4 regions of the Mogibacterium diversum genome follow, and region 4 is predicted to be linked to each of the others. Evidence: predicted binding sites of a transcription regulator. Region 4 holds the regulator's gene; each other region holds the start of a gene.
The links. The regulator LexA, encoded in region 4, represses DNA repair genes until DNA is damaged. The targets are predictions, from matches to a motif close to AGAACANNTGTTCT.
Positions count from the first base shown of each region.

Region 1: a site for LexA is predicted at 3,178-3,191, ahead of recA (recombinase RecA). Genes of this name have one in related genera too.
Region 2: a site for LexA is predicted at 5,833-5,846, ahead of C5Q96_RS05355 (Y-family DNA polymerase). Genes of this name have one in related genera too.
Region 3: a site for LexA is predicted at 1,947-1,960, ahead of yneA (cell division suppressor protein YneA). Genes of this name have one in related genera too.

Region 1 is NZ_CP027228.1:525,680-534,019, reverse strand. It holds gene obgE (GTPase ObgE) at 1-1,120, opposite strand, end outside; gene rpmA (50S ribosomal protein L27) at 1,173-1,433, opposite strand; partial or broken gene rplU (50S ribosomal protein L21) at 1,645-1,950, opposite strand; gene recA (recombinase RecA) at 2,083-3,159, opposite strand; gene C5Q96_RS02465 (competence/damage-inducible protein A) at 3,400-4,650, opposite strand; gene pgsA (CDP-diacylglycerol--glycerol-3-phosphate 3-phosphatidyltransferase) at 4,783-5,313, opposite strand; gene rimO (30S ribosomal protein S12 methylthiotransferase RimO) at 5,314-6,639, opposite strand; gene C5Q96_RS02450 (FtsK/SpoIIIE family DNA translocase) at 6,639-8,340, opposite strand, start outside.
Region 2 is NZ_CP027228.1:1,140,275-1,148,614, forward strand. It holds gene C5Q96_RS05330 (riboflavin synthase) at 1-266, opposite strand, end outside; gene ribD (bifunctional diaminohydroxyphosphoribosylaminopyrimidine deaminase/5-amino-6-(5-phosphoribosylamino)uracil reductase RibD) at 266-1,534, opposite strand; FMN riboswitch at 1,660-1,775, opposite strand; gene C5Q96_RS05340 (3-hydroxyacyl-CoA dehydrogenase) at 2,008-2,961, shown strand; gene C5Q96_RS05345 (hypothetical protein) at 3,097-3,669, shown strand; gene C5Q96_RS05350 (hypothetical protein) at 3,793-4,299, opposite strand; gene C5Q96_RS05355 (Y-family DNA polymerase) at 4,300-5,754, opposite strand; gene C5Q96_RS05360 (metal ABC transporter substrate-binding protein) at 6,122-7,129, shown strand; gene C5Q96_RS05365 (metal ABC transporter ATP-binding protein) at 7,158-7,856, shown strand; gene C5Q96_RS05370 (metal ABC transporter permease) at 7,849-8,340, shown strand, end outside.
Region 3 is NZ_CP027228.1:548,290-556,629, reverse strand. It holds gene C5Q96_RS02595 (methionine gamma-lyase family protein) at 1-470, shown strand, start outside; gene C5Q96_RS02590 (TVP38/TMEM64 family protein) at 436-1,251, shown strand; gene ybaK (Cys-tRNA(Pro) deacylase) at 1,255-1,743, shown strand; gene yneA (cell division suppressor protein YneA) at 2,029-2,331, shown strand; gene C5Q96_RS02575 (DUF1097 domain-containing protein) at 2,794-3,321, opposite strand; gene C5Q96_RS02570 (acetyl-CoA hydrolase) at 3,335-4,207, opposite strand; gene C5Q96_RS02565 (hypothetical protein) at 4,223-4,672, opposite strand; gene C5Q96_RS02560 (LysR family transcriptional regulator) at 4,813-5,697, opposite strand; gene C5Q96_RS02555 (DUF4241 domain-containing protein) at 5,774-6,505, opposite strand; gene C5Q96_RS02550 (DUF2207 domain-containing protein) at 6,669-8,340, opposite strand, start outside.
Region 4 is NZ_CP027228.1:736,666-745,005, forward strand. It holds gene C5Q96_RS03470 (complex I subunit 5 family protein) at 1-1,321, opposite strand, end outside; gene C5Q96_RS03475 (sodium:proton antiporter) at 1,318-1,701, opposite strand; gene mbhE (hydrogen gas-evolving membrane-bound hydrogenase subunit E) at 1,667-2,470, opposite strand; gene C5Q96_RS03485 (hydrogenase subunit MbhD domain-containing protein) at 2,470-2,712, opposite strand; gene mnhG (monovalent cation/H(+) antiporter subunit G) at 2,709-3,068, opposite strand; gene C5Q96_RS03495 (monovalent cation/H+ antiporter complex subunit F) at 3,068-3,328, opposite strand; gene C5Q96_RS03500 (Na+/H+ antiporter subunit E) at 3,321-4,031, opposite strand; gene C5Q96_RS03505 (radical SAM protein) at 4,203-5,018, shown strand; gene lexA (transcriptional repressor LexA) at 5,029-5,685, shown strand; gene C5Q96_RS03515 (uracil-xanthine permease family protein) at 5,719-7,035, shown strand; gene C5Q96_RS03520 (zinc dependent phospholipase C family protein) at 7,121-7,933, shown strand; gene C5Q96_RS03525 (COG2426 family protein) at 7,938-8,340, opposite strand, start outside.

The sequences.
Region 1 (8,340 bases), 210 kb from region 4:
AAAGCTGCTTACCTTCGAGAACAAAAGCGCCGTCATACGCTCTATAGGCCTTAAGTTTCTTGAAGTCTTCATCGAGCTCATCCTTCTCAAAATCAAAGTATTCAACTTCTTCCGCTTCTGGTTCAACATAATTATCTAGCTCATTGATTGTAGCATTAAGAAGTTCTTGTATACCTTGTCTAGCCGCAGCAGAAATCTTGAATACTCTTTTGCCTTCATTTTCAACAAATTCAATAAATTCTGTTAGCTTTTCCTCATCGCAAACGGCATCTATCTTGTTTGCAGCTACAAGCATAGGCTTTGCCAGCAGCCTTTCATCGTACTTTCTTAGCTCATCAATTATCTTCTTATAATCATCTATTGGGTCCCTGCCTTCACTGCCAGAAACATCAACTACATGAATAAGAACCTTTGTGCGCTCAATATGCTTTAGGAACTTAATTCCGAGCCCCATACCTTCATGTGCACCTTCTATAATTCCCGCAATATCTGCCATCACAAAGCTTTTGTCATATAGATCAACTACCCCAAGATTGGGATCTATAGTCGTGAAGTGATAATTTGCAACTTTAGGTTTTGCACATGTAGAAACGGAAAGTAACGTTGATTTTCCAACATTAGGGAAACCAACGAGTCCTACATCAGCGATGAGTTTAAGCTCCAGAATTACAGTTCTAACTTTAGGTAATTCACCAGCCTCAGCAAAATTAGGTGCTTGTCTGATGGAATTCTTAAAATGAACGTTACCCTTTCCACCTTTACCACCTTTTGCTGCGACAAGCGTATCCCCGTTATGCGCCATATCCTTCATCAGAAGTCCTGATTCTTTGTCAATAATCATGGTTCCAACAGGAACTCTTATCTCCAAATCCTCCCCGCGCTTACCGTATTTCTTACGACGCATACCGTTTTGACCATTTTCAGCTTCATACTTGCGCTTGTATTTAAAATCCATTAGTGTGCGAAGGTTATTATCGGCAACAAATATAATATTACCTCCATCGCCTCCATCGCCTCCATCTGGACCACCTTCTGGAACGTATGGCTCTCGTCTAAAGGTTACGGCTCCATCTCCACCTTTTCCAGATGTAATAATTATTTCAGCTCTATCTACGAACATTTATTTCTCCAATATATTAAAAATGACCCCTTGAAATAAGGGGTCAATAAGTTTAAGCTTCTTCGCTGTATACGCTGATCTGCTTTCTCTTCTTGTCAAATCTCTCAAACTTAACGTTGCCATCGATCTTTGCAAATAGAGTATCATCTCCACCGATACCAACATTGTTACCAGGGTGGAACTTTGTTCCTCTCTGTCTAACAAGAATGCTTCCAGCACTTACATACTGTCCCGCACCTATCTTAAGTCCCAAGCGTTTGGACTCGGAATCACGACCGTTCTTGGAACTACCTACTCCTTTTTTACTTGACATGACTAGTCACCTCCTATATTGAAATTCTTAATTACTTAGATTCAATTGCTGAAAGAATATCAGCCTTAGTAGCCTTTGAAGGAACCTCAACTCCAAGATTCTTAGCAATCTCTAGAAGCTCTTCCTTCTTCATTGATAGCGAAGCCTTCACTTCAGACTTCTCTGCCTTCTCTGTAGTCTTAGCCTTAGCTGGAGCTGCCTTCTTAGCTGCTGCGCCAATGCCTGTAACCTTAACTAGAGTGTATGGCTGTCTGTGACCATTCTTTCTTCTGTAGTCCTTCTTAGCCTTGTACTTAAAGATAATAACTTTTTCGTTCTTACCCTGCTCGAGTACCTCGGCCTGAACTGCACAACCTTCAACAAATGGTGTACCTACCTGAAGTTTGTCTCCTCCAACAGCTACAACCTCATCAAAGGTAACTGTCTCTCCAACTGCAGCGTTAAGCTTTTCAACCTTAAGTACGTCATTCTCCTGTACTCTATACTGCTTACCGCCTGTTTTAATAATTGCGTACATATTAATTCCTCCTCAAACCAGACTCGCCAGAATTACGGGTGCTACGCTTAAAAACCCATTCTGTGCGGCTAACCGTCTAAATATAACATGTTCCAGGACTTATGTCAAATCCCAGAACATTATAAATCATTATTATTCGATTACTACTCCATCTTCGTCAACTTTAAGCTCTTCTTCATCATTACCGTGAATGGCATCCATGATTTTAGTCTTAAGAGTCTCAAGAATCTCAGGATGAGAAACGAGAAATTCTTTTACATTCTCACGACCTTGCCCTATTCTTTCACCCTCATAGCTATACCACGAACCCGCTTTATCAATGAATTTCATATCTGTAGCAGTATCTAGCACATCACCTGCAATAGAAATACCTTCTCCATACATTATATCGAACTCAGCAATTTTAAATGGAGGTGCTACTTTATTTTTTACAATTTTAACCTTGGTTCTATTACCAATGGTCTCATCACCACGCTTGATAGAATCAGCACGTCTTACGTCAAGTCGCATGCTAGCATAGAATTTGAGTGCTCTGCCACCAGTTGTCGTCTCTGGATTACCAAACATGATTCCGATTTTTTCACGAAGCTGGTTGATAAAAATAACACAAGTATTAGTTTTGTTAACGGTTCCTGCAATCTTTCTGAGGGCTTGTGACATAAGTCTGGCCTGGAGTCCAACGTGAGAGTCTCCCATATCACCCTGAATTTCAGCCTTTGGAACTAGTGCAGCCACAGAGTCTATAACAATAAGATCAATAGCTCCACTTCGTGCTAGCATATCGCAAATCTCTAGCGCTTGTTCTCCAGTATCAGGCTGCGACACTAATAAATCATCTACATCTACACCTAGATTCTTAGCATAAACAGGATCTAGCGCATGTTCAGCGTCGATAAACGCTGCCTTACCGCCAGCCTTCTGAGCCTCTGCGATGCAGTGCAATGTAAGAGTTGTCTTTCCTGATGATTCAGGTCCATAAATCTCAACAATACGGCCACGGGGAACACCACCGATACCGGTCGCAACATCTAGTGATATAGAGCCCGTGGAAATCCCTTCAATGTTGTTATGAAGACCTTCATCTCCAAGCTTCATAACTGCACCTTTGCCAAACGCTTTCTGAATCTCATCTAGAGCATGTTCAAGAGCCTTTTCTTTATCACTAACATTACCGATTAAACTCTTGTCTTTACTTGACTTAACTGCCATAGTCCCTCCTGTATATTTCGAACATCTGTTCGTATTGTATATAATCTTCTTTTGTTTGTCAAGATTATATATTCTTTGCATGATAACGGTCAAATTAAATATCGATATAAATCAATATTAGAACCACTATTTCAGTAAATTTTCACACTATAATACATTTTACCAATATTCATGAGATTACATAAAAATCTAGCATTATCTATTATCGATTTAATATTTAGATCATTTTTTATTAATTACTTAAATTGCGTCATTGATGATATTATAAACAACTAAAAGCATCCTAAGTTTGAAGAAGTTACGATTCCATTTTCTATCGTTTCTCTTGGTGTTAATCTCAATAAAACCGCTCTTGTTACCTAGTTTATTGCCACAGGCATACCCAATGAAAGCATTTCCATTTTCACGTCCTTCATCAGCTTCTGGTCCAGCGTATCCTGTTATGGAGATTGCAATATCGCTATTCGAAGACTTTTGTGCTCCTTTTGCCATTAAAACCGCAACTTCTGAACTAACGACAGAGCATTCTTCTATAATTTTACTATCAACGCCTAAAACTCCAGCTTTCGCAGTCTCGCTATACGTGACAAACCCATGCGAAAAAACATTAGATGCACCTGGTACATCAGTTATACAAGATGCGAACATGCCTCCCGTACATGATTCTGCAGATGATAAAGATAATTTGTTTTCTCTTAGCTTCCTAACAACAACCTCAGCCAGTTCTTCGTCATTATAACTGTATATATACTTCCCAATTAACTTGTCGATCTCACGAATCATGTTCTCCACAGCTAGTTGAGCTTCTGTCATCGTTTCTCGCTGTGAAGCTACACGAAGTGTACACTCACCTTCTTTTGCATACGTTGCTATCGTAGGATCCTTCTGATTATCGATGATTGGAAGAAGCTTCGTCTCTAGGTCAGATTCACCTATTCCGATAGTCCTAATAACCCTATAATACATTTGCTTACTTGAAAATCTTTTTAAATAATCTACTACGCAGTTTTCAAATAACCATTTCATCTCACGTGGTGGACCGGGTAGACAAATTGCACATTTCCCATCCTTCTCAATGCCAAAAGCCGGTGCTGTTCCAGCTTCATTATGAAATACTTCCGCGCCTACAGGGATATATGCTTGCTTGCGATTATTTTCAGCCATAATTCGATTTCTATCATCAAAATAAGACTTTACTTCCCTATAGCATCTTTCATCAAAATACAGATCTACACCCATAGCCTCTGCAACTATTTCCTTGGTAAGATCATCCTGAGTTGGTCCTAGTCCACCTGTCAGTATAATCATATCACTTTCAACAAAGGTAGAAATAATTAACGCTTTTAACCTTCCAGAGTTATCGCCAACTACATGGTGATACATGACATTAAACCCCATCAAGTTCAATTGATTTGAAATATATGTCGCATTTGTATTTACAGTCTGACCAAAAAGTAATTCAGTTCCAACCGCTATTATCGAGACGTTCATCTTGATTACCCCTTATTACCCCTCTAAGCAATTACTCGGCGTACCTGAGCACCCCGAGTAAGTTTAATATATTAAATATATGTTTTGATACTAATACTAATGACATTTTGCATTATATTTGAAATGCAAAATTTACATTGAGAATACATCTTTATTTTTGATTATATACTCGCATCCCGAATAAATTGTTGCTGCCAAAGAGGCCCAGAAAAGCGCCATACCTATTGTCATCAGCACATATACTGAATCAAACGTGAGCGCAAGAATCAGTGTAGGGACTGCAAGCATCTGAAGGACTGTCTTAATCTTACCGCTCATTCCAGCGGCAACTACTCGACCTTCTGAGGCTGCAACTGTTCTCATTCCACTTACCGCAAACTCTCTAGCCAAAATAACAATAAGCGACCATGCCGGAATCGTTCCTTCACCTATTAAAAGACAAAGCGCTGAGTATACCAGTATTTTATCCGCTAGCGGATCCATTATCTTCCCGAAGTTAGTAACAAGGCCTCTTGCTCGAGCAATCTTCCCGTCCAATAAATCAGTAAACGAAGCAGCAATAAATATAATGAATGCTATCATGTAATACTGCAACATAAATGCAGCGACAAAAAATGGAACAGCAATCATTCTGCCAACTGTAAGTTTGTTAGGTAAATTCATCTAAACCTCCTCACCTATGAGATCATATTCATAAGCCTCTGTAATCTTAACCTTTACAATATCCCCTGACATATGAGCAAGCTTACTAGTGAAAGTAACCTCATTATCAATCTCTTGTGCATCATACCTTGTTCTACCTATGTATTCACCATCAGATTGAACCTCATCGACCATAACCTCGAAAATCTTTCCAATTTTATTTCGATTGAGTTCCTCACTTATACCAACCTGTAGTTCCATTATAGTATTTCTGCGATTTTCTTTTACTTCTTCTTGTAGCTTTCCATCGAGTCTATGAGATAGAGTGCCCTCTTCATCAGAAAATGCAAATACACCTAATCTATCGATCTTAGCCTCTTTTACAAATTCTACAAGTTCATCAAAATCTTCTTCGCTCTCTCCCGGAAATCCTACAAGCAAAGTGGTTCTAATATGTACCCCTGGGATATTATCGCGCAATTTTTTGAATGTATCCCTGATGGAATCTCCTGTTGAATTTCTCCTCATCCGGCTAAGCACGTTATCTGAAATATGTTGGATTGGTATATCTAAGTAATTACATATTTTTTCATTTGCAGCAATGGTATCGATGAGCTCATCAGTAATCCCATCATCGTAAACGTACATGATTCTAATCCAATTGATACCATCTATATTACATAGCTCTTCTAGGAGTTTTGGCAACATAGCTTTGCCATAAAGGTCTTTGCCGTAATAAGATGTATCCTGTGCTATGATTGTCAGTTCTTTAATGCCTTGCTCAGCCATAACTTCCGCTTCTCGAACTACATCCTCAATTTTTTTACTTCGATATGGTCCGCGAATTTTTGGAATGGCGCAAAATGCACATGTATTATTACAGCCTTCAGCAATTTTTAGAACGCCAGAATACGAATTCTTCGGAAGAACCCTTTCTTTATATGGCAGAACTCTACCAACCTTCCCCTTAACACTATCTGCCATCACTTCTTCAGCTGATAGCAATAGTTCAGGAAGTTCGTCGTAGTCATTAACACCTGTAAAAATGTCAACCTCAGGAATCTCTTTTACCAAATCTTCATGATAACGTTCTGAGAGACAGCCTGTTACTACAAGCTTCTTAGTCTCTCCTTTAATAGCTGCCATACTGAATATATGTTCAATTGATTCAATCTTCGCCGATTCAATAAAACCACAAGTATTTACAATCAGAATATCCGCCGATTCTGGAGAATCTGAAAGCGTACACCCTCTACTCATGAGTTCAGCTGCCAAAACCTGCGAATCATAGTCGTTCTTCGCACACCCTAAGGTATCAATATAGAACGTCTTGTTCGTATTTGTCATTAAAAATCTCCGTTACTATTTACCACTTCATCGTCTTTAGGATCCAAATCGTCATTTTGTGCTCCGCTATCAAAGGTCGTCTGATCAGCTGGTCCATAATACTCCTCCTCGGTCATTAACACTTGTCTAGGTCTTGAACCATCAGACGGACCAATTATGCCCATATCTTCTATCTCATCAATGATGCGAGCTGCACGATTATATCCAATTCTAAATCTACGCTGTAACATAGAAACCGATGCTTGCTTTTGCTTTAAAATAAATTCTATTGCATCTTCAGTTAGTTCATCTTCTGCTGACTCCTGTGCAACAGGCTTGTCTGTTACTTCAATGCTCTGAATCACATCTTCTCGGTATTCCGTTTCGCTTTGCGATTTTACGAAGTCAATTACCGCAGCACTCTCCGTCTCTGATATGTATGGACCCTGAATTCTGATAGGCTTATTAGCCTCAACCGGTGAGAAGAGCATATCACCCTTACCGAGAAGTTTTTCAGCTCCAGCAGTATCGATAATTGTACGTGAGTCAAACTGCGATGATACACTAAATGCAATTCTTGAAGGAATATTTGCCTTAATCAGACCAGTTACAACATCAACAGATGGTCTCTGAGTAGCTACTATTAGATGCATACCAGCGGCTCTTGCCTTCTGTGCTAGTCTACATATAGCTTCTTCAACCTGAGATGACGCCGCCATCATGAGGTCTGCAAGTTCATCTATGACGATAACAATCTGAGGCATAACCTTTTCTGCATCTCCAGAGTTAGAAACAGAATGATTATATGATGTGAGATCCTTAGCTCCAATCTCAGCAAATTTGTTATATCGTTGTTGCATCTCGTTTACTGCCCAGTTAAGCGCAGCAGCTGCTTTCTTGGGATCTGTAACAACAGGTATTAACATGTGTGGTATTCCATTATAGCTCCCTAGTTCAACCACCTTAGGGTCGATAAGTACAAGTTTAACTTCATCTGGCGAAGCTTTGTAAAGGAAACTTGTAATTATGGTGTTTATACACACACTCTTACCAGAACCAGTTGCACCTGCTATAAGCATGTGAGGCATGCTGTGAAGATCTGCAATGACATTCCTTCCCGAAACATCTTTTCCCACGACGAAGCTTATCTTAGACTTTGCATGCTTAAACTCATTAGATTCGATTAGCTCTCTAATAAGTACAGGTGCTGCTTTTTCATTTTCGACTTCTATTCCAACAGCTGCCTTACCCGGGATTGGAGCCTCTATTCTAATGCTCTTTGCCCTCATATTAAGAGCAATATCATCAGCAAGCCCTGTAATCTTACTAACTTTAACGCCTGTAGCCGGTTGAACTTCATATCTCGTAACAGACGCACCTTGTGTAACATTTAGGACCTTCGCTTCTACATTAAAATCATTCAAGGTCTGTTCTAACAATCGAGCTCGTTCTTCAAGTTGATTGCCACTCATCATATTGTTATTAGGCTTAGGCCTATTTAGTAAATCTACCGAAGGGAATACATATTTGCTTTCCTTCTTTGCTTGACCTTCTTCCACCTGCTTTACAATTTCGTCATGGTCAGCCTTAGTCGGTCTAGTATCTTCTTTTTGATTATATACGGCATCTTCTGTAGATTTTCCAGGTACAAGATTTCCAGCAGCTGTTGCCGCACCTATTCCTGCACTTGTACCAAGACCTGATTTCAATGCGGATTCCTGT
Region 2 (8,340 bases), 400 kb from region 4:
GCAGCCATCGCCCGTTCTAGGTTAACTTTATCGCCCACTCTGAGCTGCGAGAATCCCGTTCTGGAGATGGTCTCAGGCATGACGTCTGCGGTAAATCCGTCAGTATGAAGTTCTACTACAGTGAGGCAAACACCATTCACAGCGATGCTATCACCAATATTAGCGCCTTCTAGTACCTTTGAGGCCTCGAGCTCTATGCGGCCTGTCACCCCAGATATATCTAGCAATCTAAGTCTCCCTGTCTCTTCAATGATTCCTGTAAACATTAGTTTTCTCCATCTTCTGGAATATATGTGCTGAGATTATCGATTCTCTTGCATGTAATCATGAGATCAGAACCAATTCTCTCAACGTCGTCGAACGAGAATTTATATGCCATATTAGGATTGTCAACTCCAATACCCTCAATAGGGCTCTTCGCCTTTCCACCGAATACCTTGGGTGCGATAAATATTCTCATCTCGCTGATAATTCCAACTCTCAGCGCACTTTCATTGAGATTTCCACCGCCTTCAAGAAGCAAGCTATCTATTTCTAGACTGCCGAGGTACTCCATCAGCATGTTTAGATTGACTCTTCCATCGTGACCAGGGAAGTTAAAAATCCTGACTCCCATCTCGTTAAGTTTAACTGCCTTCTTGATGAAATTTCCTCCGCCAAACTTCTTGCCTAAAGCCTTTGCAAGCGGATTTGTATTCTCATAGTCCAAATAGATTGGTGCCTTATCAGTAAACCTCACCTCTCCTATAGGCAGACCTTCAATTGCGCAAACGACAACTGTTTCACTATCGTACTCATCAGCAGTTCTCACTAACTGGCATTCATTTGGAATTCTGAGCTTGCTGTCGCATACGATTCTCACCGGGTTTCTGCCACCCTCAATTCTGCAGTTAAGCATAGGATCATCAGCTATAACCGTATCAACACCGACCATGATGCTCATGCATTCATGACGCATCTCATGCACCTTGTGAATAGCCTCAGGGCCAGTAACCCACCTTGATGCTCCAGTCTTAGTCGCAATCTTACCGTCAGCAGTCATGGCATACTTCATCATGACGTAAGGATGCTTAGTAGTTATGTAGTGGAAGAAAATCGGATTTAGAGCATCACACTCATCCATCATGAAGTCTTCTACGACTTCAACGCCAGCATCTCTCAGCGCTTGAACGCCCTTTCCAGCTACTTTTGGATTAGGGTCCTTGGATCCAATCACAACTCTAGCTATTCCGTTTTCAATAATTGCCTCCGTACACGGTGGTGTCTTGCCGTAATGACAACAAGGCTCCATAGTCACGTACATCGTAGCGCCCTCTGCAGAATCGCGAAGCGATGCTATAGCATTCCTTTCAGCGTGCATCTGACCGCACTTTACATGGTATCCCTCGCCTATGACCTGTCCCTCCTTGACAATTACAGCACCGACCTTTGGGTTAGGATTAACCCATCCCGTGCCTTTCTTGGCCAGTTCAATAGCTCGGCGCATATACTCTTTGTCCTGTAGCATCAGCTCATCAGCTCTCTCTAACGACATTTCTCTCTCCTCATTCGAATAAATATACAATTGACCCGTTCAATTAGAATGGATATGCACTAAAAAAGAAGCCCCCTCAGAGCTCCTGCAATTCATCCCTGTACAACCTAATGTACCCTTCAGAATAAAAGCTTCTCCCATCCAGACTTTAACTGTCGGCTTCGGAATCTAACCGAATCATGCCTCTCGGCTCGCGGGCTATACCGCCGGTAGGGAATTACACCCTGCCCTGAAGTCAATTACCATATTTATCAGTTCTAGGTTCAAATAGTTAAAGATAATAAACCAAGAACTAATAAGTATAATAGAACTATTATTGAGCTCTGTCAATAGTCGCAATCATTATGAATTGTGTAGTTTTGAAGAAATAATTGCGCACTATTAAATATTATATGGCTTTATTTAATTTTAGGTGTATAATCAAGTTATACAAAACTAACACAAGTTGTTATTTATACACAGGAGGTGATCCCATGAATAATAAAAAAGTTACAGTAGCTGGTGGCGGCGTACTAGGCAGTCAGATTGCTTTTCAGAGCGCTTTCTCCGGATTTGATACAACTATATGGCTAAGAAGCGAAGGCTCCATAGGCAGGTCTCAGCCTAAGATAGACAGGCTATACAAAATTTATCTATCTGAAATCGAAACGCTAAGGCAAAATCTAGGCAAGCCTGGAATCCAAGTTCCTGGAGGTTTCGGGGTAAAAGCTGAAGACCTAACTAGCGAGAAGCTCAACGAACTCCAAGAAAAAGTTGAATCTGCTTATAAGAATCTAAAGCTATCTCTTTCTCTAGAGGATTCTGCAAAAGGCTGCGATTACTATATAGAGAGCATGGCTGAGATTCCTGATGAAAAGCATGAGTTCTATAGAAAGCTCGATAAAGTGCTCGACGATAATACTATCGTAATGACAAATTCTTCGACATTCCTTCCTAGCACATTTAAGGAAGATATATCTAAGCCTGAGAGATACCTCGCACTTCACTTTGCTAACAACATCTGGAGAAGCAACATTGGTGAGGTTATGGGACACAGCGAGACATCCCAGGCCGCATATGACGAAGTAGTTGAATTCGCTAAAGCCATCAACATGGTCCCTATTAAGGTTCTGAAGGAACAGCCTGGTTATCTGTTAAATTCTATGCTGGTGCCATTCCTAAATTCTGCACAGTACCTGCTCGCTAACGGAATTGGAGATCATGAAAATATCGACCGCGCTTGGAAGCTAGGAACAGGTTCTCCACTTGGTCCTTTCCAGATACTCGATATCGTCGGACTAACAACTGCTTACAACATCGTATCCAGCAACCCTGAGTCAAAGAACCCAGATTCAAATGCAGGCAAGATTGCAGCAATGCTTAAAAAGTACATAGATGAAGGTAAGACCGGCATCAATGCTGGTGAAGGTTTCTATAAATATAGATAATCTTCTGAACATCCTGTCTGTGACATCAGAGGTGGCATTTAAATAAATGCTGCCTCTCTCTTTATTTATTAATGACCTCACTTCGCTCTAATGATATAATACCAATGCTAATTAATAGAGGTTAGAGGTGACAAGATGGCATATATCAATTTTAAAGAAATCGACAATTCAAATGTAACTATCGAATGTAATTCCAGCAACAAACCAGAGGATTATACGCTCGGTACTTTCTCATGCGAGGAATTCCTGCAGCACCTAATCGGCAAAGGAATTATCCCTATAGATGAAAACGAGGCAGAGAGACCTCACGCACTTAACACAGTCAGAGAGTTATATGAGCTCTGCAAGAATAACCTCGGCGATATTCAGGTTATGACTGATGCAAGAGCGGATCAAATAATCGCTTGCCGTGAAAATGCTGATGATAACCAGTCAAAATTCACCGGCTACAAGCTTCTAGAGCTTCGCTACTATGACTGCGAACCGGAGTCGCAGATTATTAATTTCAAGTATCCGTATACCGAAGAAAAGCAGTATGACTGTAATTTCAACGTTAAGATGTTCATCAATAATCCTATATTCTTTAATACAGTCATAAGGCTTCTGTATGAATACAGCGGTCCTGTGCTAATATATGATTACTGGAGACCAGTTGGCATGGAACTTCTTGGTACAGTTGAAGGAATCGAGCAGATTGCGCGAGTTTAATCATAGGTTCTCCCATATGCATTACAGACAAGATGTGCTACCTTATGGTCTGACAAAACATATCGCTGATTTGTCAATTTAGATAGGCGTATCCACACTCCCTGCTTGAGAGAGCAGGGAGTTTTATTCATCTTGTGGCTCGATGCCCCTAGCATTTAATATTTCTAGTTTGTATATCGATCTCAGAGAAATTTCTTTATCAAGAATTGTGATAGTCTCTTTATCTGGTCTTACCTTTGTGACTAATCCACTAATTTCTATATATCTGCCATGCAGCTCATCATTGGCAAGGGGTTCAAAGTAAAGTATTCTGACCTCAACACCATTTTCTCTAGCTAATATGCTATTGCTACACTTTTCGTATATGGTTGCAATCTTGCAATCTAAATCAAAATACTCATCATCAGTAAGTACCCTTTTGATATCGTAGATTACCTCCTTCTCCGCTAAAACATCATCGTACCCTGACAAGGCAGCAAAAGGTGCGAATATCTTAGCTCGCTTCTCACTGCTCATCCGCGGATACTTGTACGAAAATCTATCAGCCTTATGGATTGGTCTCACTCTATTGATAATATCGGCATATTCAAATTTTGTTGCCCGTATTATTCTTTCATCGTATACACCCATCTATGCTCTATGACCTCCTATCTGATTGTTTCTCTCTATATATGTACTTCCTTCTTCGAGATTCATGCCTTTTATCAAGGCATTGCTTCCATACTTCTCTCGTATCGCTAACATAACCTCTTGCAGTTCACATTCTTTAGAGTCATCTGTATCACAAGAGTCTAGTGAAAATATATCAATCTGCTCATCTTCATCTACTCCCTTGATATCGTTGGCGGCTATGGTTATACGCCTTATGTAAAGTGCTGGATCTATCAGGCGATCAAAAGCTTTCTTTAAGCTTCCTATAATCTCTGCGGTGCTATTCGTAGCAATACGTAGCCTAACATTGCCAGACACACCCTTAGGCATCAATCTTCCGTAAAAATCAACCACAACCGGACCGTTATACTCTCCGCTCTCAAGACTCTGCCCATCAAAGCTGATGAAAAAAGAAAAATGCGATGCAATTAGTTTCTTCCGTACCATATCCATGGATAGCTTATCAGCCATCTCGATAAATATATTGCGACCTTCTCCATGAGCATATGCACGAGGCAGAACCTGCCCAGTAGAGAGCGAATGCGCTGCTGGCTTATAAGACTTGATATCCGACATGGTACATGGTTCCTTACCCCATGCATGATCAATCAGGATCTCAGCGTCTACACCAAATGCTTTATATAGGTATTCCTCCTCATTAATCGATATGCGAGCTATATCCCCCATCGTATAAGCCCCAATTTTAGCGAGCCTTCGGGCTTTACCACGTCCGATCTGCCAGAAGTCAGTTAGCGGTTTATGGTTCCAAAGGAGATACTTATAAGATGTCTCATTGAGCTCTGCAATCCTTACGCCATCTTCATCGGCTTTGCTCTTCTTGGCAACTATATCCATACCAACCTTAGCAAGATACATATTAGTTCCAATTCCCGCAGTTGAAACTATGCCTGTCTCAGACAGCACGGCTTTAATTATAGTCATCGCCATCTCACGAGAAGCCGAAACCTTGTGGCAAATCGCTGCCTCCTTATACATGTGAAGGTAATGCGTTATATCCATAAAGCATTCATCTATGCTGTATACATGAATATCCTCCGGGGAAACAAAATTCATATAAATGGAATAAATTTCCGATGATATGCGCACATACTCAGCCATCCTCGGCGGTGCTATGATGTATTCAATCTCATGACCGCACTCTATCTCCGCTCTTCTTATCGCCTGCTTCGCTTCAAATAATCTAGGTCTCCCCGGCACACCAAGGGCCTTCAGTGCGGGTGAAACCGCTAGGCAAATCGTGTTGTCTGATCTAGTTGGATCAGCAACTAGTAGCCTAGCCTCGAGCGGATTAAGCCCTCGAGCTATGCATTCGACAGACGCATAATAAGACTTCAGGTCGATGCACAGGTAGGTCCTGCTCCCCTCAAGCTCCTCCTCTTTATTAAATATATTGATTGACGCATTCCCATCCATCTTCACTCCCTGATGACGACAAATACTCCGCTTGACTTTTTTGCTTGCCCCAATTATAGTGGAGGCACAGGCAAAAATCAAACATATGTTCTTTTATTTTCCCGCTAAATCTTTATGATTTTTGTTGAACTCCACTGACCTCAAGGTGTTAAAAATTTTTTGATAGTTTTGTGAAACTTTCTTTCTACATTGACATGATAAATCACCGGTGGTAAACTGAAAATGATTTTTAATTTCGGTTATTTCCCCATTTTTATGTCGTCTACGCTTCGATTCATAGAAGAATTGCGGTGCTCGGACAATTACAATAACCGATACTATTTTTGCAAAATCTGTATTTTTCACGTTACATAGCATGGAGGTTTTTATGAAACGTAACAAGCTTATTAAAATATTTGCAATTATGATGATTGCAATCCTTTCACTTGGTACACTTGCGAGCTGCGGCAAGAAGGAAGCAGACTCCAAGAAGCTCAAGATTGTCGTAACTACATTTCCTGAATACGACTGGGTTAGAGAGATTCTAGGCGACAGAGTCAAGGATGTTGATCTGAAGCTACTTCAGAAGAATGGTACTGATTTGCACAGCTTCCAGCCTTCAGCTCAGGATATAAAGGATATTTCAAATGCTGACATTTTCGTCTATGTTGGCGGTGAGTCAGATGAATGGGTTGAGGACGTTCTCAAGAAGAAAAAGAACAAGGACCTCGTTGCAATCAACCTCATGGACGAAATGAAGGACAGTAAGAAGGCTGAAGAAGTCAAGGAAGGTATGCAACCAGAGAAGGAAGATGAAGATGAAGGTGACGGCCATCATCACGAAAACGCCGAGGAAGTAGAGTATGATGAGCATGTATGGCTATCTCTCAAGAATGCGATTAAGCTCTGCCAGCCTATCGAGCAGGCAATTGCTAAGAAGGATGAGAAGCACGCAGATACTTATAAGAAGAACCTCGATGCCTACACTAAAAAGCTAGAGAATCTAGACAACAAGTATGCTGAGGCTGTTAAAAACGCTAAGGTTAAGACTCTCATCTTCGGAGATCGTTTCCCATTCCGTTACATGGTAGATGATTATGGTCTAAACTACTATGCTGCATTTGTAGGCTGCTCAGCTGAATCTGAGGCTAGCTTTGAGACAATTAGCTTCCTATCCAACAAGCTCAACCAGCTTAAGATAAAGCATGTTTTAACTATCGAGAACTCTGATCACAAGATTGCTAAGTCTGTAATCAAGAATGCCGACGGAACTAAGAGAGACATCAAAACTCTTGATTCCCTGCAGTCTATGAAGAAGGGCGACATTAAGAAAAAGACTTACCTCAAGACGATGGAGAATAACCTCAAAGTTTTGCAGGAGGTTCTAAACAATTAGGTATTACTAGGAGAATAAATTGAACAAAATGGTAAGAGAGAGTAAAGACTCTTCATTTAGTATCATTTGCGAGGGGCTTGCTGTCGGGTATTCAGGCAAGCCCCTCTGTAATGGATTCGATCTGGAGATTAATAACGGGGATTATATTTGTATTGTAGGAGAAAATGGCGCCGGGAAATCGACCTTGATTAAGACCTTGGTAGGTCTGATTCCAGCGATTAGCGGCAAGGTCTTGCTGCGCGGTGACATTGATAAGAGTGATATCGGCTACCTGCCGCAGCAACGTGAGATGCAGAAGGATTTCCCGGCTTCCGTATGGGAAGTCGTGCTATCTGGATGCCTGGATAGACTTGGATTTAAGCCTTTTTATGGGCATAAGGAGCGAAAGCTTGCCGCTGATGCTATCCGAGAGCTTGACCTCGAGGATATTAAGAACGAGAGCTTTCGCGAGCTTTCTGGCGGGCAGCGGCAGCGCGTGCTCCTAGCACGCGCCATCGCCGGCTCCAAGAAAGTGCTGGTTCTGGACGAGCCGATCACCGGGCTCGACCCGGTGGCCGCTGCCCATCTGTACCAGCTGCTGAACAGACTGAATCAGAACGGAACAACAATCATAACCATCTCGCACGATATCAGCAAAGCGCTATCCGCGGCCAACAAGCTACTGATAATGAGCGATAAGCCTCACCTGGCTTCAGAAGCGGAGAGGAAGGAGGTTCTAGATGTCTAATATTTCAGAACAACTACACATGTACCTTTCTCACTCCTTCGTCCTGTATGCGCTAATCGTAGGCGTTTCAATAGCCCTCTGCGCAGCTATGGTCGGAGTAACGCTGGTGCTCAAGAGATTTTCATTTATAGGAGACGGACTTTCCCACGTCGCATTTGGCGCGATGACAGTCGGCACTATTATGCACGTATCGAGCAATCTATATGTGACCATGCCAATCACTATACTCGCAGCTATACTGCTGCTTCGAGGCAGCCAGAATAGCAAGGTTATGGGCGATGCCAAGCTGGCGATACTATCAGTCGTATCACTTGCCTTCGGCTATCTGATGATGAACGTATTCTCATCATCGGCAAACGTATCGGGAGACGTATGTACGACATTATTTGGCTCCACATCGATATTGACGCTGACAACAGAAGACGTAATCCTATGCCTAGTAATCTCGGCAATAGTTATAGTTTCCTTCGTGTTTCTGTACAAC
Region 3 (8,340 bases), 190 kb from region 4:
ATCGTTCCGTTCTTCAAGGAATTTTCCTTGCACCCAAGGTTGTAAATGCAGCGCTAAAGGGAGCTATGTTATGCGGTGCTGTTTACGATATGCTCGGATATGAGGTGTGCCCACCGGTTTCTTCAGAGAGAAGTGACATAGTCGAGGCAATTAAATTCAGGAATCCTGACTTAGCGATAGCATTTATTCAGGCGATTCAGTCTGCTGCACCAATCGATGCATACGTTACCCCCATTCCCTGGGATATGCCGGGTTATGATGACCAAGTGATTATGGCAGCTGGCGCCTTTGTACAAGGTTCTTCCATTGAATTAAGTGCTGATGCCCCGCTCAGAGAGCCTTATATTGCTTACTATCAGGGCGGTCTTACTTATGAACATGCTCGATTCGGTATCATAAAAAGCTTGCAGGAGCTAGTAAATAGAGGCCTAATAGATGTCAACAAAGCACAAGGAGAAAACAGAAAATAATATTGAATGTACAGCGAAAGCAACAATAACTGATTTAAAACAAGATGTACGTGCAAATACACGTAATATCACTATTTCTAAACGGTTAATCGCCTTTGGTAAGCTATTTTTGCTTTTTGCTATATTAATTGTTGTTCCACTCGTGTTATATCTCTTATATAAAGATACATTGTTCAATAAGGATTATTTGTCAAATATATCAAATAGACTTGATGACTTTAAAGGTTTTGCATTTATTCCTCTAATATTACTGCAAATTATTCAAATCGTCATATGTATCATACCAGGTCAACCGATACAGTTCGCATCAAGTTACTTATATGGGGTACTAGGTGGTTTCTTAATATCACTAGCGGGAGCTTTCATTGGGACAGTAATCACTTACTACCTTGCAAAAGTCCTTGGAAATGACGCTCTTCATGTTATATTCGGCGAAGAAAAAGTTAAATCATATGTGAGAAAACTTAATAGTAGACGCGCTTATGTGATAATATTTCTCATATACTTAATACCTGGTATTCCGAAAGACTTCACCAGCTATATTGCTGGTATTTCAAATATAAAAATCAAACCATTTATATTTATTTCGATACTCGGCAGGTCTCCGGGAATTCTTGAAAGCTTGTTATTCGGAATGTTTTTAGCACATAGAAATTACCTTGGTATTGCTTTCTTGATTATTGTTAGCATTATTATTATGCTATTTTGTTATATAAAACGCGATTTATTACTTAAATTTATTGACTCTTATGAAGATTCTGAAGATAGTTTAGAGGTTTAGATTATGGCTAAAAAAGAAAAAATTGAAAAAACTAATGCGATGAGACAGCTAGATAGCGCTGGTATTGACCATGATATAAGTGAGTATGATTATGATGAATCTGATCTCTCTGGAGAGCATGTTGCTGCAGCACTAGGAATATCTGAAGAAGAAATTTTTAAAACATTGGTAACTCATTCAAATACTGGAGAATATTTCGTATTTGTAATTCCAGTTGCATCTGAGTTAAATCTTAAAAAAGCAGCGTCTGTAGCAGGTGCAAAGAAGATAGAGATGATTCATGTAAAAGAGCTACTTCCGCTAACAGGCTATGTTAGAGGTGGGTGCTCTCCAATAGGAATGAAAAAACATTTTCCGACCTTCATCGATGAAACTGCAATACTATATGATCATATATATATCTCGGCAGGAAAGAGGGGAGCCCAGATAATAATTAATGGAGAAAAACTAGCTGAGTTTATTGATGCGTCTTTTGCAGATATAACAGCATAGTCATCTAAAACTCATACAATACCTACCATATCTATTCTTTCCAAGCAATAAAACAAGAAAAAACTATTAATATTTCGAACAACTTATCATCCTTAAGATGCTGTAAATACAGAATTACAGCATCTTTTTATATTTTTTCAAACATTTGTTCTTTTTCTTATTGACTTTAAATATGTAAGGGGTTATACTATGAACATCCAAATAGAACATTTGTTCTTTTTAATTCATTGATAGTTAATACCATAGCTATAAGCTATTAGTATCATATATACGGAGGTAATCATTATGAAAAAGAAATACAAAATCGTTTCGCCAGTTAGATTTTTTATATTTGTCCTAGTAACAGTATTAAGCATGACTATGCTCGTGTACAGCTTACTAGGTTTCGCTACAACTGAAGCTGGTACTTCAGATACATATAGACAAGTTGAAGTTAAACAGAACGATACACTTTGGTCTATTGCTAATAAGTATAGTGGCAAGTACGTTGATCCTCGCACCACAGTTAACAAGATATGTGAACTTAATGGTATATCTGCTTCTGATGTAAAAACAGGAGATACTATTCTAGTTCCAGTAGAGTCGTAAAAAAGCGAGGCCAAAATTTCGCCTTAGAGGCGTTTTTTATGAGATAAGGGTATATGACCCCTCCGTGTTACGGTAGATATTCGAATACAGAGTATATATTCCTTATTATTACATAGGTATTGGTACAGTGTTACATCACTTGTTGTCAAATACATAAAGCTCCATTTACGAGGCTGCCTCCGTGGCAGCCATATTTCTTGTTTTATAACTATTCCCAAAATTATGATTTTAGGAATAGTTATATCTCATTAGATTCATGTCCCCATCGATACTTATTTGCTTCACTGTGATAATACCTTCATATTCTTTAAATATCTTTTAATTATTTTGTTAATAAAAAACTACCTAAACTAAATCGTTCAGGTAGTTTCCTTATCATTCGCAACATATCAATTACAGAAATATTTAATATATTACGCATCATCTCATATTCATTATGACTAAAATTCTCACTTATTATCTCTATCTAGCATTTACTATCTTGTGTATCTTATCTATCAAAGCTCCAACGTAATATACACCCACAACCATCGCTACTCCGATTTCAATTGTCATCCTTATTAATGGAGTTGTTGAATCTAGATTCATCGATAACATCGCTATCGCCCATCCTGCTAGGAAACTTGGCAGATATACATACCTGGGAAATTTTGCAGATATTATTACTGCAATAAATCCTAGTATAAATAAAGTAGACCAAAGTTTAATATTCGCACTAAAAGGCGTTTTTTGCATCACGACTGTGGCAATTAATGACCATATGTCTCCAGCGATATATCCAGCTGCTATTTTAAAAGAGTCTTCGAATTTATTCCCATTTGCACCATATATGCCAGCAGCAATAAGAGCTATTGGTCCAACGTGCACTCCTATATATGGGCTTATTAAAGCCCATGTTGGAGGAAGAATTCCAACTAAGAGAGCAAGGGTAAGCACTTCTTTATACTTACCCTTGCCACCGTCGCGATTAAGGCTTTCCCTTTTACTCATATTATTTCCGTTCTTACCTCATTGTAATATAACCATGATAACCAGTCATATTATCTGATCTTGCTATATCTGATAAGAAAATTCCCGAGATTCCATATGACTTTTTGAGATATGGGAAATCCGCAGTCTCTCCCCAAGATGGCTTTTTTACTATTTTAGCAGCCTTTTCTGTCGCTGCTACCCACGCGGACTGACATGGGAACCACATTTCAACAACGCGATCAAAATCACAGCCATTTATTTCCTTTATTATCTTGCTAGATAAACATCTTATTACTTCATCCTGTTCTGTATAGGCTGGTAAGAATTCTTCCTTAAGCCACTTATCTCCTTCTTCAAGAGTAACCCCCTCAGGGTAATGAACCATAAACTGCCATCTATAGTTTGGTCCATCTTCAACAGTTCTGCCTTCACCTTTGAAGTCTTCTTCCCACCATACCGGGATAAATGCAAATATAAATGGAACTGTACCTAATTCTTCGCTCCCTTTTGTAGCTCTCGCATCATCACCTTCAAAATTAACCTCTTCGGATTTATTAATTTTATGAGAGTTCCCCTCATCAGGCATATTATTTTGCCATATTAGTACATCCTTAGGAAAATACTCTGTCAGTGCCTTATGATGTACGAAACTTCTAATATCATTTGGATTTGCTAGCCAGTAGTGCTCTGTCATCTGCATTCTTACAGTACCAAATCTTTCACCACCTGGAGGTGTTGGAAGAGCCTGATAAAATGCATACTTTGACACATAAGGTCCAAATTGCGAAATACTATCTGGAATATGGTACCTGTATAACCAATTCTCAAGCTTTATCCTATAATCCTCATGGGCAAGATCGACGTATATTAGACTCCTGACTGGATAGAATTCTGGTCTATTCATACTAACACCTCCTATTTATTCATGACAAATTGCTCTTGAAGCCTTGTCTGCTACGGGATACCATATCATCGCTATAATTAGTGTTGGAATATAACATGGTATAAAGCCAGCAACAACAGCAAACAAATAGTCATTCATCGTTCCATTACCAGCTATGAACACACCAAAAGCTGTCATCACTAAATCCAAGATAACTACAAAGAAAAAAGCTACAACAACATTTGCAAGAAGTCCAAACTTGAATGTATTATCTTCTGCATACTTACTTGCGAATTTAAAACCTATCATACCAACAGGCAGAAAATTAATAAAAAATGTAAGTACATAAGCTAAGCAAAAGCTCGGAATAAATCTTTCCATTGTCAGATTACCACCTAGTGCAAGTGCTACCATAGTAACAACGATGCTGAGTGGTAAATCCATAATGAGTGCATATACTGCAGTTAATTTCTTACTCTTTGGCATTGTAATACCCTCCATCCATAATAAAAACAATCCATAGCTCAAAATCGTTAAAACCGAAACGACCTTGTTTGTCTATATTTTAAACAAACAAGGTCCCTTTGTATAATTGAATATTAGGTATGCTCTGCATAACCGCGTTGTTATGAATCAGCTGAACAAGATATAACCAGATCATATAATTCCCTAACCTCATCATTAGTGCTGTTCTTAATCATTCCAGCACAGATAAATTCTTTTTTTTGTAAATCAATAGATTCTAAATTCTTATCATTGAGATATCCCGTAAATTCATCGCAAATTGCAACACCAAGGTTGTATCTTACACAGTTAATCATCGATTCAAAATTATTTACGAACTGAATATTCGGCCTGATACCATACGGCTGCATATACATGTTAATGCTCTTTGTAACTGTATCATCCATGATACTCCAGGGAGCAAAAAATTTTTCATTAGCAAAATCTGCTGGACTGAGATTTTCTTTCATAGCTAAAATATTTTGCTTGTTATATACGAGTTTCTTTCTGGTTTCGAGTATATTCCGAGATTCTATCTCTGCGAATGTGTCAAAAGTATTTTTTAGCGAAATTGCAATGTCAATCTCATCCGTAAGGAGCAGCGTTGATACTTCCTTGGCACCGACATAATTAATCAATATATCTACATAACCATGTGAATCTCTATACTTTTTTATAGCGTTAGTAAGCCATGATGCAAAATCCCAACCTTCAAGTATTCCGATGGTTATTGTTTGGGCAGTAATGCCATCTAATTCAGCTACTTCGTGTTTAATATTGCCCATTTCAGTCTTATATCGACTAAAAAAATCAAAATATCTCTTCCCAGCCTCTGTAAGTTCTGTTCTCCTGTTATTTCTAATGAATAGCTTAACCCCAAGCTCTCTTTCTAGAAGTGCAATTTGCTTGGAAATTGCAGGCTGAGATACAAAGAGTTCTTCCGATGTCTTGGTAAAGCTCGAATTAGTAGCTACGGCCATAAAATAATCTATTTGAAGGTCGTTCATAACACGCGTATATTCCAGTTACCTGATAAAAATCTGGATTTTCCTTTCTCCGAGACTTCTCGGTGATTTTATTTCATTATGCTAAATATATATATTCAACAACTAAATCGCAAAGCTCTCCGTTTTCGTCATAACCAAAATAGACAGGATATCTTCCATCTCCAAACCCTGATTGTATCATGGGAATTGAGAGTTCTGAATTTGGTATTTTAAAATTTATCCAGTCGCCACCCTCTCTTTGATAAACTGGATTCTCCTCAGCATTCTTTGCAAAAACCTCAGCAAAAAAATCGTCATATATATTCTTGTCGGGGTTTTCTGCATACCATTTATCTTTAAAATCACAGTATGCGTTTCTTGTCTCTACATCAACTATAGTTGCAAGACCAGCATCTACATTAAATCCAAATATGCTATCACCATCTACATCATCTAGATTTTCATCACCCTTAAGTGCCTCGTAATAAATCTTAGGGACGTTTTCTGTAAATCTCACTCTGGTTAGTGCGTACCTGTAGTGATCTTCTTCTAATTTTACAACTAACGTTTCAATTCTATATTTTCCTCTCGGCACAGATGTTAAATATGCTTTTTCATCTCTGTTTAGCCATACTAATGGATCTCTTACAAGTATATCTCCTGTAGAAAATTCAATTTCACCCATATCCAAAATGAATATTTCCTTGCCCTGAATTTCCTTCATGTCAAAGCACTTTGCATAGTTTACCGGTGATGTAAGCAGGTTCTTTACCTCTTCATACCTTTTCTTCCACTCAATTGATGGTTGCAGCTTTTTCATTTTACTCATTCGTTTCATGCAAAATTATCCATTCTTTCCCCCGAATTTAATCTCGTATATTTCACTTATTATTATATTTGCAAAGTGTCCGCACAAATAATCAGTTTCAGTATCAAGATCGATATGTCTTCTCCATTAATCAGGCTCCTAACAATAATAGTAAAATATAGACTTACCAAGCACCGCCGCCGCCACCTCCGACACCGCCACCTGAGAATCCGCCGCCGCCGCCACCTGAGAATCCGCCGCCGCTGAATCCGCCACCTCTACTGCTACCCATAAATCCTCCCGAGTAGGTATTTGGCACTTCAATTTCTGTTCTTAGCTCAATATTACTTATCATCCTATTAACTGTCATAGGATTTAAATCATTTTGTCCAAATGAAGTATAAGAGCAATGGTTAGGCACCGATATAGTATTGAACTTCGAAATCCATTTATCCGTTAACTTAAACACATATGCATAAGGTAAAACATCATAGAAATACGCTGGATTTTCATCTACAAGCTCATTTAGCCTGTCAAGCTCTACACTTTCTATAAAGTTCTTGAATCCGACAATTTCACCAAATATATTTCGGTTGTAATCGCTTCTGACTTTTATCCCGTTTATTAAAAATGGAAGAAGCATCAAATATATTATAAAAGCTAAATATAAATATATTGGTGTTAGATATCTGGATATTGAAAAAAGAAAAACATTTAGTGCGATTGCACATATTCCATAAAGCACACCCAACAATATTATATTACGCATACCATTTGATGCAGTACTCATTTTTCTATATGATATTTTCTTTATTATATAATTAATCGACACAATGCAGATAGCTGTAATTAGAAAAAATATATTTGGAGGAATATTCCAAGTTTCGATGTGCAATCTATCTAAGTAAAACAGTAAGGTTGATACAATTCCGAAACCACCTAATATCTTAGCAATTAGTTCACGTCCCTTAGATTTCTCAGAGTAGAACGATTTATCTCCTTCGAATTTTTCTATAATACTTTTGCAAATTTTATCAAGAGAGTTTTCTAATCTTTTACTAGCATCATCTATACTAATCTGTTTGCCTACACTTACTTCATATATCGAATCAAATAAAGCTATGTAGAAATCATTTACATAACTTTCTTCATTCTCGGGAGGCTTTAAAGATGTAATCATAATCTTGCTTTTATCTTTGTTATCCTCTATTTTTATATATCCCTTTGATGCTAAATATAAGTAAAGTGAAACAATATCTTCGTTATCGATTACTTCGTCTGCTAAATATCCGAGCTCTGCTGATGTAATTCCATCTGGCGGATTAAACATCACAGGTATTATAAGATCTTTATTTTTGTGGTTTGTATACTTAAATACTGCAATAATAATTAAAATTATTAAAAGTATAGCCATGTTTAAATTGACACTCCATCTATTACTTGGAACATCAACCCAGTAGTTTTTAGGTGTATCTACTTGAAGTGTCACTCCGTAATTTGCCGGAAGCATAGTAGCCTTATAATTCAACGTATTGCTTTTCTTATCGTATTTCCACTTAGTAGTCTGCTTAGTACTTCCATATTTACCTACATAGCTTTTCATCTTTGAATACGGAAAACCGTCAGGTAACTTAACCGTGACATTTGCATTCATGATGATCATTTCCCAGTTTGTTGGTATTACATTAATATTTATTTGCTTATCTGCATTTGTTGGAAGGTAATTTTCTATTTTGTATTCAATTGTATAACTATTTTCTCCAAATACTGTTCTATCTGGTCTTCCGATTGTAATTACTTTATTTCCTTTCACAATATTCACATTGTAATTGTAATCGGAGACTTGTAAATCATTT
Region 4 (8,340 bases):
CTGTCGGTTTATTAATAAAGATCTTCTCAATTAACTTGAAGAAGTAAATCGCATTTAGCAAACTGCTAAGCACTAATACGGCTAAATACACAAACTGATGATTCTGTACAGCTCCTAGCGCAATGTACCATTTGCTGAAAAACCCTACAGTTGGCGGTATTCCGATCATCGAAAGTGAGGCCAAAACGATAAGAGCTGATGTAATAGGCATCTTCTTATAAATCCTGCCGAAACTCGAAAGCTCGAAGTTTCCGAATCTGTATCTGATTGCAGCTGAACTGAAGAAAAGCCCGCTCTTCATGAATACGTGTCCAATCAAATGCAAGAAGGCTCCAGCTAGTGCATATGAATTACCTATGGAAAAACCGAGTGTTATGTACCCAATCTGAGCAATAGATGAATATGCGAATATCTTTCTGATATCCTCCTGTGCCATAGCTCTAATCGATCCATAGATAATACCAATGCAAGAGAGCACACCGATTATGGTTAGAAATAGATTAAAATACTTGAAATCTGTGCCATAGATAATATACAGATATCTAAACATAGCGAGAGCTGGAATCTTACCCATTATTCCGACGATCAGCGGTCTAGAACCTGGTTCAGCATGTGCGTATGCCGATGGCTGCCAGCCGTGAAACGGGAACATTGGCATCTTGATGCCAAAAGCACCGATAAAAAGACACATGGAGACAGTCATCTGGACTGTATAGTCCTGTGAATCCAGAATGCTCCTCATATCAGTCATGTTTAGCGTCCCTGTTGATGCATATAGTATGCCGACACCGAGCAAGTACATGGTAGCTGCAACTGTACCCACTAGAAGATATCTAAAAGACGCTACTATTCCCCTGCTACCACCTAGAGCAATTAAACAATAACCAGAAAGTGAAGTAATCTCTAAGAATACGTATAGATTAAATACGTCGCCAGTTAGCGTCATACCACACATTCCGACTATTAACAAGCCTATAAGAGCATATGCTCCGCCTATAACCTTGCGTTCATTGGTAACTTCAAAATTCATGGTATATAGTACTGTAATAAATCCGAGGAGCAGAATTATCAAAACGATAATTGCACCGATTGAGTCGATATAAAATTCGATACCGTACGGTGCTTTATAGCCTCCAAATGTATATCGAATTGCGCCATCATGTATAACTTCAGCTAGAAGCTTTACCGAGCAAACAAAGGCCGCAAATATCGAAATTGCAACCACATTTCTTCCTAAGTGTTTATTTATCTTGGACAGTGGGAGTGACAGTAGCGCACTTATTAGTGGAAATAAAATAATAATTATTGGAAGATCATTCATTTGAAACGGTTCTCCCTTCTTATTATATCGTCCTCTTCTATGCTGCCATACTTTTCCTTAATTCTAGTTAGTAGCGCAAGTCCAACACCAGTAGTACCTAAACTTACAACGATTGCTGTTAGCATTAATCCATGGGGAATTGGGTTAACGTATTTATCAGCATTAACTATTGTATCTAGCGCAACAGGAATAGTTCCACCTTTCTTCTGAGCAAAGCATAGGTAGAAAAATATTACTGCAACCTGCATGATATTCATGCAAATGAGTTTCTTCATGTAGTTCTTACAAGAAACCATTCCATAAACTCCAAGTAGCAAAAGTAGTAAAGTTAAAAAATAAATCCCTTTACTTGCCAGAAGTCCATTTATCTGTGTCATCATCAAATCTTACCCTCTTCATAATCGCATTGAGAATCGTGATAATAGTGCCCATTACTCCGATAGTTACGCCTATCTCAACGAGCAGAATTCCAATCGCATGTCGTTCTGCAGCGTGAACCGGAATTGGCAGATAGGTGTAATCCATGAATGAGCCTCCGTTGAACATCGGAACAACTCCTGTCATCACATATATCAAAACACCAATGCCTGCAATACTCGCCGAATTTTTGCCTGTCATCATAAACAAGTTTTTCTTATCGGGAATTACTAGAATATCAATGATATACGTCAATGCAATGAGCGCTCCAGACTGGAATCCTCCACCAAGGCTGACTTCTCCATGAAATAATACATAGAATGCATATATCAAGATTAGCGGTCCAATGAGCGTAATCATTACATCCTTATTGATAGTCTTGTATGCAGGATCTCCGAGCTTATAACGGTGACCAAAATATCTCTTTGGCTGTACAATTCTATTCTTTGCCTTTGGTCTACCCGCCAGAATCATGATTACCCCTATTCCAGCTAGGAACATAACTGTCGTCTCGAACATTGTATCGAATGCACGGTAGTCTACAATCATAGCAGTAACCATATTTGGAGAATTCGTATCCTGTACGGAATGCTCTATATAGTATTTTGAAACATGAAGTGCTGGTGCAGAGTCGATATCCCCAATTGCTGGGAGTACATCGATCTTAGCTACTATAACAAAGAGTAGCAGTATCGCCGCAATCAAAAATGTCATGTTAATATACTTGCGCATTACTTACACCGCCTATCTATACTCTTAAGTGTCATTATGAAGTAAATAGTTGAAATAACACCAATTACAGCCTCTGTAAAGGCTACATCAGGTGCGCCCATGATAATGTACAGAAACATCGTTACAAAGCTGAATGCGCAATACACTACGACAACTGACACGAGGTCTTTATCAAATATAATCACGAGAGTAATAGATATTAAAGCGAGAAGTAGAATAGCTTCTACAAGAAATGAACTCATCTATCTTCCCTCCTTTTCATCCGCAGTATCATCCTGATTACCCCCATATGCTTCTTGTGATTATAATCCTGGTAATTCTTGGCATGAACCGATGTTATCATAATCAAATTAGTTCCGAGAGGATTTGTAAGTAGTAGTAGAAAGAATATGATAAATACTTTTACTGATAATAATGTAAATCCTGTGTACACCATTATTCCTATAGTCATCATCAGTGCTCCGAAAGTTTCTCCTACACCAGAAGCATGAAGCCTTGTAAAAAAATCAGGAAATCTTATTACTCCAACTGCTGCTAAAGCCATAAACATAAAACCGAAGGAAATAATAGTAATCGCCACGATGTTTTGTAAACTCATTACCTTCTACCTCCTATGAATTTAGCGAGAATAACAGTTGTTACGAACCCTAAAATCGCATAACTTAGTGCGATATCTATATGCATATCCATTCTGTTGTCAATCAAGCCAACGACTAAAATCAGCATAACGATATTCGTATTTATGACGAATAAAGCATTGAGCTTGTCGTATACCGTCTTACCTATAAACATCGTTATAACCATTACTATGACGATTGCAAGCAGACCAGCAAGAAGCGCGATAAAATAATTATGCATTAGACTTCTTCCTCCTTCTCTTGAATCGCTTTGATGTCAGTTCAACGACTTCCTTCTCCGTAAAGTCGTAATCAGTAACCACATCGACCACCTTGTAATCTATAGTCTCTCCGTAAAGTTTTGCAACACGCATCTGCATAGATCCATCTAGCAGTCCATCAGCAAACTCGCTATTTAGCGCGTGAACGGAGAAAACACCGCTATCATAGATATCGATAGTTACAGTTCCCGGTGTTAATGTGATTGAATTTGCAAGAATCGCCCTTGCTGCCGGATTGTCGTAATCTGCCTTAAACCATACTACGAGAGGCTCAATTTTCATTTTAGAAGATAATACAATCTTAGAAACGTCTATTGCACTCTTAACGACCTCTTTCATAAGCCACAGAAAATAGATTAGCAGTTTTGGATAATTAGCATGAAGAATAAAATATGTTCGGTTAGATTTAAGCCCTCCGATGCGCAGAGAGCCCACTACGAAACATGAAATCAAAAACGAGGAAACACATCCATAAATTATAAATTTAACTGTAAATATTCCTGACATCACAATCCAGAGAAGCAATAACAAACCATAAACCTCGATGAAATTGAGGTACGGGTTGCTAGCTAGATGCCGGTCGCGAAAGAATTCCCTCATCTTTGCTTTTAACCTTTCATATATAAAATTGATTGAATTGATAACATTAATTTTAGTATACATTATTATTGACAACCTTTAAAGGCTTTTGTTCTATTAACCATACATAATTGTATTATTTATGTTTCTGGTCTTAAAAATGGTCATAACGCTGTATTTCGTTGTCATTTCAATTGCAAACAACTGTTCGAAATGGTATAATTTAATGATTTTAGTATAGGGGGATAAACTAGAATGAAAGATTTTATCAAAGAGGGACAAACTGTTACCATGTTCGTTCCATACGACTGTAACAATTGTTGCCCTTTCTGTGTAAATAAAGAAGACTATAGAGATACATCTTCGTTCAATCTTGATAGATGCTACAGGTCTCTAGACTTACTAGACAAGATTTTACCGCACAACGATATAGTGCTTACCGGAGGTGAGCCTCTTGCAGATCTTGATGCGCTTCAGGACATACTTGATCACATTAAGGATGGTCATCATGTGTACATCAACACAACACTGCCAACCAATGAGAATCAAGATATTCATAGAGTTGCAGCAGTGCTTAACAAAAATAAAGATAAGATTAGCTGCATTAATGTATCAAGACACCTTAAGCATTACGTCAAGGAATGCTCTGATGAGATTTTCGAGCTTCTTGAAGTCCCACATCGCATTAACTGCGTTATTTTCCAGGATGCAACTGAAGCTGACACAAAGGAAAAACTGCTCAAGGTTCTAGATAGATTCTCTGGTCATGAGATACAACTTCGAGCTAACTACTCTAAGTTGACACTTGATAACGTGTTCGACACAGAGCATGACGATTTATTCAAGCTAATCGATTCCATCGCTGAATACAAGGGACAGCTTGAAAAGGAACTGTTCCGTACTGGCTTCCTATTTCAGCTTGGAGACAGCAGAATCACTTATCACAAAACGCTTCCATACAGCAAAATCAATGGTAAAGTCGGTGATATTATCATCAGACAAACTGGTGAAATATACGATGATTGGAATAATTACGGCGAAGAGATGACACTCAATTCACTTACTTTATAGAGGATTTGACATGACAAAGGTTAAAAAAAGCGAAAAACGTCAGCAGCAGGTGCTCGCGTACATGAAGGAAACTATAAAACTAAAAGGATTTCCCCCAACCGTTAGGGAGATTTGTGACGCTATAGGGATCAAATCAACTTCAACGGTATATAGCGATATCAAAGCACTTGAAGTCCAGGGGTTCATCAAAAAAGACCCTAGCAAACCTCGTGCACTGGCAATTGTCGATTCAATTAGCAAAGATGCGAAGGAGCCTATGTTTGAAGCGGATGACATCAACATGGTGCAGCTTCCCGTAATAGGTAACGTTGCAGCAGGTGTTCCGATTCTATCCGAGCAAAATATTGAGGATAACATCCCTTTCCCTGCTCGATTTATCGGTAATGGAAATAACTTCTTGCTGGTAGTACACGGTGACAGTATGGTTAATGTCGGAATAAATGATGGCGATTACTTAATCGTACAAGAAGATCAGACTGCATCTAACGGCGATATTGTTGTTGCGATGATAGACGGCGCATTTGAGACTGAGGCGACAGTTAAGAGGTTCTATAAAGAAAAAGGACACATAAGGCTACAGCCTGAAAACGACTTCATGGAGCCTATAATTGTCGATGACTGTAAGATTGTCGGCAAGGTTAAGGGAGTCTTCAGATATTTTAACTAATATTTCACTTTATACGTACCCAAGGAGGAAACGATGACACAGAGTAACGAACATCACTACTCTAACGGCATAACCGATGCAAGAACACTCGGTTGGCCGAAAACTATTCTACTAGGCCTTCAGCATACATTTGCCATGTTCGGTGCAACCGTGCTGGTACCACTTCTCACAGGTCTTAGCATATCCACTACGCTTTTGATGGCTGGTCTTGGAACACTGTTATTCCATCTGCTGACTAAAGGTAAGGTACCGGCGTTTCTCGGCTCTTCATTCGCTTTTCTTGGTGGTTATGCAGCTGTAGCACCGCTTCAGAATGGTCACCCCAATACAGAAATGCTCCCATATGCTTGCGGTGGAGTAATTGTTGCAGGCTTTGTATATGTAATACTTGCTGCACTTATAAAGTTATTTACGATTGAAAAGGTCATGAAATTCTTTCCTCCTGTAGTTACAGGGCCGATCATCATTTCAATCGGTTTAATACTCGCGCCATCTGCTATCAAGAATGCACAAACTAACTGGCTTCTAGCCATTGTTGCCCTAGCATCGATCATATTCTTCAATATGTGGGGCCGTGGCATGGCCAAGATTGTACCTATCATTTTAGGTGTAATAATCTCATATTTAGTAGCTCTAGCGATGGGACAGATTGATTTCTCGGGTATGGGTAAAGAGTCAATTGTTGCCTTCCCTCCCATCATGATGGCTAAGTTTAATATAAGCGCAATTATCACAATCACTCCAATTGCCTTAGCGACAATGATGGAGCATATCGGAGATATATCCGCCATCAGCGCTACAACTGGTTACAACTACATTAAGGACCCAGGTCTACACCGCACGCTTCTCGGTGACGGACTAGCAACGATGCTCGCCTCTCTATTTGGTGGACCTGCTAATACAACATACGGTGAAAATACTGGCGTTCTTGCACTAACAAAGGTATATGATCCACTAGTAATAAGAATTGCCGCATGCTTTGCGATAATACTCTCGTTTATACCAAAGTTTGCATTTATCATAGAAACTATTCCATTAGCAATTATTGGCGGTGTTTCACTGATACTATACGGCATGATTTCTGCAGTCGGCATTAGAAATCTTGTTGAAAACCAGGTTAATTACAAAAACACTCGAAATACTATAATCACTGCTCTCATTCTCGTATGCTCTCTAGGATTTAACCAGATTGGCGGTATAACATTTACAGTTATTGGCGTAAAAATCACTCTTTCTGGACTCGCCATTGCGGCTATAGTTGGCATTGTAGCTAATATGCTACTCCCTGGAAAAGATTATGAGTTTGACGAGGATAACGAAGACGATAAATTCCAGACATTTAAAGTTTAGTACTTTACCGACTTAAGATTTTATGAGCCGTGAGCATTATGATAGCCCACGGCTTATTTATTTATAAGATATATAGGAGGTCATCATGCCTGCACATAACGCACACTATCTGTTCGGAAGAACTGTTCTAAGCAAGTTACCTGCTGATACTGAGAGGTTAATTAATACAAATGCCGATTCATATGCGGCATTTGTTTTCGGGCTCCAAGGACCTGATATCCTTGCATTTTATAGACCGATATTTCCAAGCATCCTTAATAAAGAAGGTGCAACTATCCATCATAGTCCTGGTTCATCCTTCTTTAAACATGCCTTTAAGGTTGTTCAAGAATCTCCTACTGTAGAGAAAATCAGCTATTTATATGGTGCGATGTGTCACTATATACTAGATTCTCTATGTCACCCTATTATTAATAATTACGTAAAAACAACTGGTATGTCACACAGCTTGGTCGAAAGAGAGTTTGATCACTATGTGCTAGAACAGCACGACCTTACGCCATTTACTATTGAGCTAAAGCTCGTTGCGCCAGTGAGGAAAAATCTCGGTTCAATAATGGCACCTTTTTATGAATCCCCTACCGCTAGCCAGATGCAGCTAGCAACTAGAGATATGAGGCGTTCAATTCTAATACTCGGAACAAAGAATGACTTCCTTCGCAGAAGACTTCTCTCAATCCTCGCTTCTAACAGAGTAACAATGAAACAATGCGACATGGTAGCATCTAACGAATATGATCCTCGCTCAGCGGAGAGCAATTCTGAAATTTGGAAGAAGTACGAAATGGCCATAGACAAGGCTGTTTCTGAAATCAAATACATAAGAAAAAGTCTGATTGATCATAATCAACCAGACCTTAGTCGCTATGAACTAGATTATCTAGGCAAGAAACACTAGAACTCTATAAAAACATCGATGCTCCGTACGTTACCCATGTAACTATGAATGCTGCGACGACTACACCTAGGGCAATTGCAGGGAACGCTCTTTTGAGCTGCATATCCATCATCGCAGCCACTAGAGCACCTGTCCATGCTCCAGTTCCAGGAAGTGGAATCGCTACAAGAATCATAAGTCCCCAGAACTCATACCTTAGGACAACGTCCTTGTTCTTATCAGCTTTTCGCTCCATCCTAAGGACTATACTGTTAAGCTTATCAGACTTCTTGCGCATCAACGCAAATACGTCCCTTGTAAAAACGACGAGAAACGGAACAGGTAGCAGATTGCCGAGCACCGCAATTAATGCCGCTTGCCAGATTGGTAGTCCTGCAATTCCAGCACCATACGGTATTGCACCACGT